DNA from 3 places in the Mesorhizobium sp. M5C.F.Ca.IN.020.29.1.1 genome. Region 3 is predicted to be linked to each of the others. Evidence: predicted binding sites of a transcription regulator. Region 3 holds the regulator's gene; each other region holds the start of a gene.

Region 1 (3,277 bases), on a different contig from region 3:
CACGCGAAAACCGGCGACGCGGTCACGCGGGTTTTCGGCGAAGCGCAGCACCGCCAGCACGTCCTTGACATGGGCGGCGTCGAGGAATTTCAGCCCGCCGAACTTGACGAACGGGATGTTGCGGCGCGTCAGCTCGATCTCCAGCGGCCCGCTGTGGTGCGAGGCGCGAAACAACACGGCCTGCGCTTTCAGCGCCGTGCCGGCCTCACGCTCGGTCAGAATAGCCTGGCAGACGTAACTCGCCTGCTCGGCTTCGTCGCGAACGCTGACCAGCCTCGGCTTTTCCGCCGATTTGCGCTCCGACCAGAGGTTCTTGGTAAAGCGTTCCGAGGCCTCGCCGATCACCGCATTGGCGGCGGCCAGGATGGTCTCGGTCGAGCGGTAGTTGCGCTCAAGCATGACGATCTCGGCCGGCTGCGCGAACTGTTTGGGGAAGTCGAGGATATTGCGCACTTCCGCCGCTCGAAACGAATAGATCGACTGCGCATCGTCGCCGACCACCGTCAGCCCGGAGCCGTCCGGCTTGAGCGCCGTGAGGATCGAGGCCTGCAGCCGGTTGGTGTCCTGGTATTCGTCGACCAGCACATGGTCGAAGCGCCCGCCCAGATGCGCTGATATCTCCGGCTCGCCGGCCATCTGCGCCCAGTAGAGCAGCAGGTCGTCGTAATCGAGCACGTTCTGCGCCTGCTTGATCTCGACATATCGGGCGAACAGCGTCTTAAGCTGTTCTGCCCAACCCGCGCACCAGGGAAACACCGAACCGAGAATCTCGCCGAGCGGCGCCTGCGCGTTGACGGCACGCGAATAGATCGCCAGGCACGTGCCCTTGGTCGGAAAACGGCCTTCGGTTTTGGAGAAGCCGAGTTCGTGCCGGGCGAGGTTCATCAAGTCGGCCGAATCCTCGCGGTCATGGATGGTGAAGGCCGGATCGAGGCCGATCTCCGGCGCATAATCGCGCAGCAGCCTGGCGCCGATGCCGTGAAACGTGCCGGCCCAGCTCAGCGCATCGGTGATGATGGAAGCGTCTCGGCCGAGCACCTCGCCGGCGATGCGTTCGACCCGCTTGGCCATTTCCGATGCGGCACGACGCGAAAACGTCATCAAAAGGATGCGCCTGGGGTCGGCGCCCCTGACGATCAGATGCGCGACGCGATGCGCCAGCGTGCTGGTCTTGCCGGAGCCGGCGCCGGCGATCACCAGTAGCGGCCCGGCGACCTTGCCGTCGCCATGCTCGACGGCAAGGCACTGCTCGGCATTCAGCTTCGCGAGATAGTCAGGCCGGAAGGTCGAATCACGGGCAGCGAGGTTCATTGCCCATCAAGCATCGTTTCCGCTTTGTTCGCAACGGTTTCGACGCGAAAGTTGCGATCGATGCGTCCGTTTCTACTGGCGCACCAGCCGATGAACTGGACTTAGCGCTCGGGCTCTACGCCCATGGCCGCCGACTGCCGCCGCAACGACTTGTCGTCATCGGGAGGCGGCAGCAACAGCGGATCGAAGTCATCGGGCACCTCGTCAATGATTTCCCTGACTATACGGTAGGCCACGTAGACGGCGGCACCGGCTATGAGCAGACGGATCATGATTTTCTCCATTGGTGTGGACCAACCGAAGAGCCCGCGTTTTGTTCCTCGCTCTCTCGTTTTGTTCCCCGCTTTCCGAGCGCCCCGAGCTCTGCCTGAGCGTGCAACCAAATCGGCACCGTCTCGTTTGCCCGATGACAGGAGGTTGCGATGAACAAGCTCTCAATTTTGCTGGCCCCGACCTGGCTCGTTTTGGCGGCAGCGCTGGCTGTCGCGGCTTGCGATAACAACATCCCACCGACAAAGGCCCCCGGCGCCGATCAAAACCCGCAGGTCGACCCTGCACCCAAGTCGACGTCAGGCGATGATCAACCCGGCACGCCGCCGGCGCAGTGATGGAACGCAGAAAAAGTGGCCGGCGCCGCTTGGGAGGGGAGCGATGGCGCCGGCCAGGCGGGTATCAGGTCCGCCGCATACCTAGAGATAGCTGAGTCTTGCTGTTGCGTCATGGGGCGATCGCGGAAGACGACCGCGTTGGACAGTCAATTAACTGACAAATGTGACAAAACTGCCATTTTCAGATGCGAGAAGCCGATGCTCGCAAGGCGCCGCGCCGTCGCAGCAGGTTCCCGCCCAACCCAGGGCTGGCTCTCTGATCCGGTGAGGCCGGCGATCGGATCTTTCCTCCCGCGGCATCAGGCAATCTGCCGCCGGCCATTTTCATGCCTTATCCGGCCAACCGGCGCTCAACCTCTTGCGAAGCGCTGACGTCCCGTGCAAAAGCGCGGCCATGCTGATCATTAACGACCTTTCGCTCCGCATGGCCGGACGCCTGCTTCTCGACCATGCCTCGCTGACCTTGCCGGCCGGCAGCAAGGCAGGCCTCGTCGGCCGCAACGGCACCGGCAAGACCACTTTGTTCAAGGCGATCACCGGCGACCTCGCCTCCGAGACCGGCTCGATCAGCCTGCCGAAGAACACGCGCATAGGCCAGGTGGCGCAGGAAGCGCCCGGCACCGAGGAGCCGCTGATCGAGATCGTGCTCAAGGCCGACCTTGAACGCTCCGCATTGATCGAGGAGGAAAAGTCGGCGACCGATCCGCACCGCATCGCCGACATCCACATGCGGCTGGCCGATATCGACGCCCATTCGGCCGAGTCGCGTGCCGCCACCATCCTCGCCGGCCTCGGCTTCGACGACGACGCCCAGCGACGGCCAGCCTCGTCGTTCTCCGGCGGCTGGCGCATGCGCGTCGCACTCGCCGCAGTGCTGTTTGCCGAGCCCGATCTGCTGCTGCTCGACGAGCCGACCAACTACCTCGACCTCGAAGGCACGCTGTGGCTGGAAAACTACGTATCGAAATATCCGCACACCGTACTTCTGATCTCGCACGACCGCGACCTGCTCAACCGCGCCGTCAACTCGATCGTCCATCTCGACCAGAAGAAGCTGACTTTCTGGCGCGGCGGCTACGACCAGTTCGAACGCCAATACACCGAGCAGCGCGAATTGCAGGAGAAGGGCAGGGTCAAGCAGGAAGCCGCGCGCAAGCACATGGAATCCTTCGTCGAGCGCTTTCGGGCCAAGGCTTCCAAGGCGAGACAGGCGCAGTCGCGCATCAAGGCGCTTGAGAAGATGAAGCCGATCGCCGCAATTGTGAACGACAACGTGCGGCCGTTCTCCTTTCCCGAGCCGGTGAAGACGGTCGCCTCGCCGATCATCGCGCTGAACAATGTCAATGTCGGCTACACCG
Region 2 (3,277 bases), on a different contig from region 3:
CCCCAGGCCAGCGCCTGCAACGCTTCGCCCTGGTACTCGCTTTCGAACTTTTCGGCGCGCGCATGGCTGTAGCCGAAGCGGCCATAATAGGCAGGATCGCCAAGCACTACCGCCAGCGCCTCGCCGGCTTCTTTCAGGCGGATATGCGCCTCGCGGATCAGCGCGCCGCCGATGCCGGTGCCATGGAATGACGGCTCGACCGCCAGGGGCGCCAGCGCCACGGCCGAAAAGCTCTTGCCGCCGTTCTGCACGAAAAGCCGCGAAAACAGGATATGGCCGACCACCTGTCCATCTTCTTCCGCCACCAGTTCGACGACGGCGTCGCCGCCGCTGACCAGTGCATCGACCAATCCGGCCTCCGCCTGCTGGCCGAATGCGTGTTCCTCGACAAGGCGAATCGCCTCGCGGTCTCGCGGCGTCGCCGCGCGTATTGACATCATGCTCATGAGAACTTCATTCCTTTTTCGAGCTTGGCCCCGTGCAGAAACTCCTGCGCGGCAATGGGCCTTCCGCCCGCACGTTGAACTTCGACCAACCTGATCGCGCCTGACCCGCAGGCGACCGTCAGCCGGTCGTCGAGAATTCCTCCCGGCTCGCCGGCGCCTTGCGAAAGCGTCGAGCGAAGCAGTTTCAGCCGTTCCAGACGGCCGCCGATTTCGGTCTCGCACCATGCGCCGGGAAAGGGCGACAGGCCGCGAATATGATTGTGGACTTCGCCCGCAGGCCGCGTCCAGTCCATGCGCGTCTCCGCTTTATCGATTTTTTTGGCGTAGGTCACCCCCGCCGTCGCCTGAGTGGTAAATGTCAGGGTATCCCGTTCCAGCCGTGCCAGCGCTTCCGCCATCAGCGCGGCGCCAATGAGCATCAACCGATCGTGCAGGTCGCCGGCCGTCATATCGGGTCCGATGGCGCATTTTTCGACCATGGCTACCGGGCCGGTGTCCAGGCCTTCTTCCATCCGCATGACCATCATGCCTGTCTCGGAATCGCCGGCCATGACGGCGCGCTGGATGGGGGCGGCGCCGCGCCAGCGCGGCAACAGCGACGCGTGACCATTGAGGCAGCCGAGCAACGGCGCCTCGAGAATGGGTTTGGGCAACAGCAATCCATAGGCGACGACCACGGCGACATCGGCCCGCAAGGCGCGGAACACCTGCTGCTCGACCTCGCTTTTCAGCGACACCGGCGTCCGCACCTCGACGCCCAGTTGCTCCGCCTCGCGCTGAACCGGCGACCGCATCAGTCCCAGCCCGCGGCGACCGGCGGCGCGCGGTGGCTGTGTATAGACGGCTTCTATCTCATGCCCGGCTTCCGCGATCGCCCGCAGCGTCGGAACGGAAAATTCGGGGGTACCCATGAAGATGACGCGCAGGGGCATTTTGCGCCTATCCCACCACCTTGCCCGGCGCCTTGTTCCCTGCCTTGTCCCTGGCGAGCTTCTTGAACTTCTTCACCACCATGTCGCGCTTCAGCTTCGAAATGTGGTCGATGAACAGAACGCCGTTGAGATGGTCGATCTCATGCTGCAGGCAGGTCGCCATCAGCCCTTCGGCCTCGATCTCCTGCAGCTTGCCGTCACGATCGAGATATTTCACCCGCACGGCGGCGGGGCGCTCGACCTCGGCATAGTAATCCGGGATCGACAGGCAACCCTCCTCGTAGACCGAGCGCTGATCGGCGCTCTCGAGGATTTCGGGATTGATGAAGACATGCGGCGCCGGCGTCTCGTCTTCCTTGGCGAGGTCAACCACCAGCATGCGCAGCGGTTCGCCGACCTGGATCGCCGCCAGACCGATGCCCGGCGCATCATACATGGTCTCCAGCATGTCGTCGGCCAGTTTGCGCAAAGCGCCGTCGACACGCTCGACCGGCTTTGAAACCTGGCGCAGGACGGGATCGGGAAGGATGATAAGCGGCTTGATCGACATGGCGTCTCACCTAAGACCTCGAATGAAAAGCGTCAACCGGGGCATTTGCAGCGCCGTTCACGTTTTGATCTGTCCCGTCAGGCCGAATCATCTATGCTGTCCAATATGAACGAGTTGACCACCATCCTGTCCGAACCGATCGCCCGGCTCGGCGCCACCAGGATCACGCTCGGCCACGCATTGGCATTCGGCGCGATCCTGTTCCTCGGGCTGTTCGTGGCGCTCGTCGTCGCGCTGTGGCGCTCGGCCAAGGCGCGTGCGGTGGCTGCCGCCGAAGCCGCCGACCACGCCCGCGACGCCGAGGCGCGGATGGCCGGTATCTTGCAAAGCCAGGCCGAGATGCAGGGCCGCATGGGCGCCATCGCCGAAGTGTTCGGGGCGCGGCAGGCCGAACTCACACAGTCGATCGGCCAACGCCTCGACGCGATGACCGGCCGTCTCGGCCAGACCATGACCGAGCAGACGAAATCGACGCATGAGAGCCTCGCCAAGCTGCAGGAGCGGCTGGCGGTCATCGATACGGCGCAGGGCAACATCCAGTCGCTCGCCGGCCAGGTCGTTCAACTTCAGGCGATCCTCTCCAACAAGCAGACGCGCGGCGCCTTCGGCCAGTCGCGCATGGAGGCGATCGTCGCCGACGGCCTGCCGCACGGCGCCTATGAATTCCAGGCGACCCTGTCGAACGGAAGCCGGCCCGACTGCCTGGTGAAGATGCCGAATGGGGCGCCCGCACTTGCCATCGACGCCAAGTTTCCGCTGGAAGCCTGGAATGCCATCCGTGCCGCCGAAGGCGCCGATTTGCAGAAGGTCGCCGCACAAGCGTTCCGGCGCGATATTGAGGTGCATGTCCGCGATATTTCCGAAAAATACCTGATCCAGGGCGAGACGCAGGACACCGCCTTTATGTTCGTTCCGTCGGAATCGGTATTCGCCGAGATCCACGAGAATTTCGAGGGGATTGTCCACAAAGCGCACCGCGCCCGAATAGTCATCGTCTCGCCGTCGCTGCTGATGCTGTCGATCCAGGTCATCCAGGCGATCCTCAAGGACGCCCGCATGCGCGAGCAGGCGCATCTGATCCAGGGCGAAGTCATCCGGCTGATGGAGGATGTCTCGCGCCTCGACGAGCGGGTGCGCAAGCTGCAGAGCCATTTCGGCCAGTCGGCGAAGGATATCGACGACATCCTCGTCTCGACGTCGAAGGTGACCAAGCGCGGCCAGAAGATCGAGGCGCTGGAGTTCGGCGCGCAGCCGACGGAGGAAGACGCCGGATCGGCCGGGACGACACATGGGACCGGCGCGAGGGCCGAAGCAGGCGCACGCGTCGCGGACTCCAAGACCGGCCAGCT
Region 3 (3,277 bases):
CGGTATCGGTGCCAGTGGCTTTTTCCTCGGCGATCCGAAGATCGTCGTTTCCGAGGATGTGCCGTTCGCCGCGCGCCTTTCTTCCTCGATCGAAAAGGCGCGCGAAAACATTGCCGACCATATCAGGGACAGCATTGGTGGCGCCGAGGGGGAGATTGCCGCCGCACTGATCATCGGCGTGCGTGCCGGCATTCCCGAAGAGATAAACGAATCGATGCGGCGCACCGGCATCTACCACATCATCTCGATTTCCGGCCTGCACATGGCGCTTGTCGCCGGCACGATTATGGGATTGCTGCGCGGCGCCTTTGCGCTGTTTCCCGATTTTTCGTCACGCCGGCCGGTCAAGAAATATGCGGCTGCTGCCGCACTCCTTTCCATCGCTGCCTATCTCATTTTTTCCGGTATCGTGGTCGCGGCTGAACGCAGCTTCATCATGCTGGCGGTAATGCTTGTCGCCGTGCTGTTCGACCGAGCGGCACTTACCATGCGCAATCTGACGATTTCTGCCATCGCCGTCATCGTCGTGTCGCCGCACGAGGTGGTCGGCCCAAGCTTCCAGATGTCCTTCGCCGCGACTGCTGCTCTCGTGGGCGCCTATGCCGGCTGGTCCGACTATCGTGCCGACAGGGCCACGGCGCCGCCACAGCGACGGTCGCCGGTCGCTTTCGTCACGCGAAAACTCGCCGCTGGGACAGGTACCATCGCAATGACCTCCATCATTGCCGGCAGCGCCACCGCGCTCTTCGCCATCTGGCACTTCCAGCGCGTATCGCCGCTTAGCCTGTTCGCCAATCTGGCGGTCATGCCAATCGTCACGGTCGTCATGTTCCTGGCCGTCCTCAGCGCTCTGGCAATGCCTTTCGGCTTCGACGGACCTTTCCTCTACATGATGGGCAAGGGACTGACGGCCATGATCGCAATATCGGGATGGATTTCCGAGCGGTCGCCGGTCGATGCAGTCGGGCTGATCTCGTTGCAGTCGGTTCTGCTGGTGACGGTCGCCCTGGTCATCGCTACGATGGCGACGACATGGTTGCGGCTTGCGGCACTTCCCTTTGCGCTCGCCGGCCTGCTGACGATTTCCGACACGCGCGCCCCCGATGTGCTGATTTCGGAAGATGCGCATCTGGTGGCGCTGCCGATCGGCGGCGGCGAACTTGCCGTCAACCGGGTGCGTTCGAACGAATTCACCACCGACAACTGGAAACATGCGCTGGTTTCAGCGACCATTGTCGAGCCGGAGACATTCGAAAAAGGAGACGTGCGGTTCGACATCGCCGACCCGGCCGACCTGCCGCCTGGAGCGCCCTTCTACTGCACTGCCGGCCTGTGCCTCGCCCGGCACCCGTCCGGCGCGATCATCGCACTCGCCGACGACCGCAAAACCGCACGGCCAGCCTGTGCCTTTGCCGATTTGATCGTCATCGACGATGCCACAGCCTATTATAATCCCTGCCGCAATCCGCTGGTTCTCGTCGTCACCAAACGGCAGCTCGCTCGCGTGGGCAGTGCCGCCGTCTTCTTCGATCCGCTATCAGCGACGACGCGCGCAGAAATCCGTTTTGCCGTCAGACAGCCATATAGGCCCTGGCACGAGCAGCGGAGATTTTCGCGCGAGGCGAGGGGCTTGCCGCCATACCGCAGGGCCGAGAAACCCAAGAAGCCTGCCGCTCAGTAACGCCGGATCAGTCCGACGAGCTTGCCTTGCACCTTGACCCGGTCCGGCCCGAAGATGCGCGTCTCATAGGCCGGATTGGCGGCTTCCAGTGCAATCGAGGCGCCCTTGCGGCGGAACCGCTTCAGCGTCGCTTCCTCCTCGTCGACCAACGCAACGATGATCTCGCCAGGCTGGGCGGTGTCGGCGTTGCGGATGATGACCGTGTCGCCGTCGAAAATGCCGGCCTCAATCATCGAATCACCCTTGACCTCCAGCGCGTAGTGCGTGCCGCCGGTGATCATGTCCGGTGGTACCGAGATCGAATGCGTCTGGTGCTGGATGGCGTCGATCGGCACACCGGCAGCGATGCGGCCCATCACCGGTATGGAGATGGTGGCAACGACGTCGTCGTCATTGCCGGCCGCGGGCAGGCGCGAAGGCGCCGGTTTGATCTGTCGTCCGAGGCTGCCCTGCCCAAGGCTGCCCTGAATGACGCTTGGCGAGAATTTGCGCGCCGCATTGAGGCCGGGCGCGATCGAATCGGGCAGGCGCAGCACCTCCAGCGCGCGGGCCCGGTTGGGCAGGCGGCGAATAAAACCGCGCTCCTCCAGCGCCGTGATCAGCCGATGGATCCCCGACTTCGAGGCGAGGTCGAGCGCTTCCTTCATCTCGTCGAACGAGGGCGGAATGCCGCTTTCCTTCAGCCGCTCGTGGATGAACATCAGCAGTTCATGTTGTTTGCGTGTCAGCATCGTGACCCCCAACAGAATCAGAAAAACAAACCCAGAACAAACACTATCTGTTCCAGTTGTGTTCCGCAACCGTTTAAAGTTTAATGAATGTGTTGACGTTTTGTTCAGCGTAGCATCAGTACGCTGCACGCGGCGCCCGTCGCGGCTGGGGGAGCGAATGGCTCGCGCACGATCAGCCCGTTGGCGTCGGCCAGCATTTTGAGCATCGAGGAATCCTGGACGCCGAACGGGGTCGCCAGTGGCGTGCCGGCTTCTTCCTTCACCACCGCGCGTACATAATCCTGCCTGAGATCGTTGGCCGGCATGGCGGCGCCGAGCCGCGCCTGACGAATGTCCTGCCGGAAGGCGCGGCCGCCGAGCCGCGCAAGCAGCGGCTTCAGAAAGAGCTGCGTGCAGACCAGGCTCGCCACCGGATTGCCAGGCAGGCCGATGCAGCGGATGTCGCCCAGCCGCCCGAACATCAACGGCTTGCCGGGCCGCATGGCGATTTTCCAGAAATCGAGCGTCATGCCTTCACCGGTCAGCACGTCATGGACCAGGTCATGGTCGCCGACCGAGGCGCCGCCCAGCGTGACAATGACATCGGCGCCTGCGTCGACCGCTTGTTTCACCAGCGTGGCGATCGCCTCCTTGCGGTCGGGGGCGATGCCGAGATCGAGCGCGCTGGCGCCGACCGAGCGGGCCGCGGCGGCGACGCCATAGGCATTGGACGAGATGATCTGGTCGGGGCCAAGGTCGCTGCCCGGCGGCAGCAATTCGTCGCCGGTGGCGATGATGGCGATCAGCGGCCGTTTCACCACGCTGACCTGCGGGTGGTTGGCCGATGCCGCCAGCGACAATGCCGCCGGATCAAGCGGGCGGCCTC

What was found. Region 3 encodes LexA, which represses DNA repair genes until DNA is damaged. Its sites were predicted from a motif close to TGTTCNNNNTGTGTTCNG; they were not measured.
Region 1: a site for LexA is predicted at 1,326-1,343, ahead of EOA85_RS19375 (ATP-dependent helicase). Genes of this name have one in related genera too.
Region 2: a site for LexA is predicted at 1,983-2,000, ahead of EOA85_RS04970 (DNA recombination protein RmuC). Genes of this name have one in related genera too.

What each region holds. Positions count from the first base shown of each region.
Region 1 covers NZ_RZSW01000241.1:4,579-7,855, forward strand. The annotation lists gene EOA85_RS19375 (ATP-dependent helicase) at 1-1,311, opposite strand, end outside; gene EOA85_RS37575 (hypothetical protein) at 1,413-1,583, opposite strand; gene EOA85_RS19380 (hypothetical protein) at 1,734-1,919, shown strand; gene EOA85_RS19385 (ABC-F family ATP-binding cassette domain-containing protein) at 2,314-3,277, shown strand, end outside.
Region 2 covers NZ_RZSW01000032.1:18,937-22,213, forward strand. The annotation lists gene EOA85_RS04955 (N-acetyltransferase) at 1-446, opposite strand, end outside; gene fmt (methionyl-tRNA formyltransferase) at 443-1,372, opposite strand; gene def (peptide deformylase) at 1,386-1,928, opposite strand; gene EOA85_RS04970 (DNA recombination protein RmuC) at 2,034-3,277, shown strand, end outside.
Region 3 covers NZ_RZSW01000414.1:2,188-5,464, forward strand. The annotation lists gene EOA85_RS25765 (ComEC/Rec2 family competence protein) at 1-1,681, shown strand, start outside; gene lexA (transcriptional repressor LexA) at 1,675-2,412, opposite strand; partial or broken gene glp (gephyrin-like molybdotransferase Glp) at 2,517-3,277, opposite strand, start outside.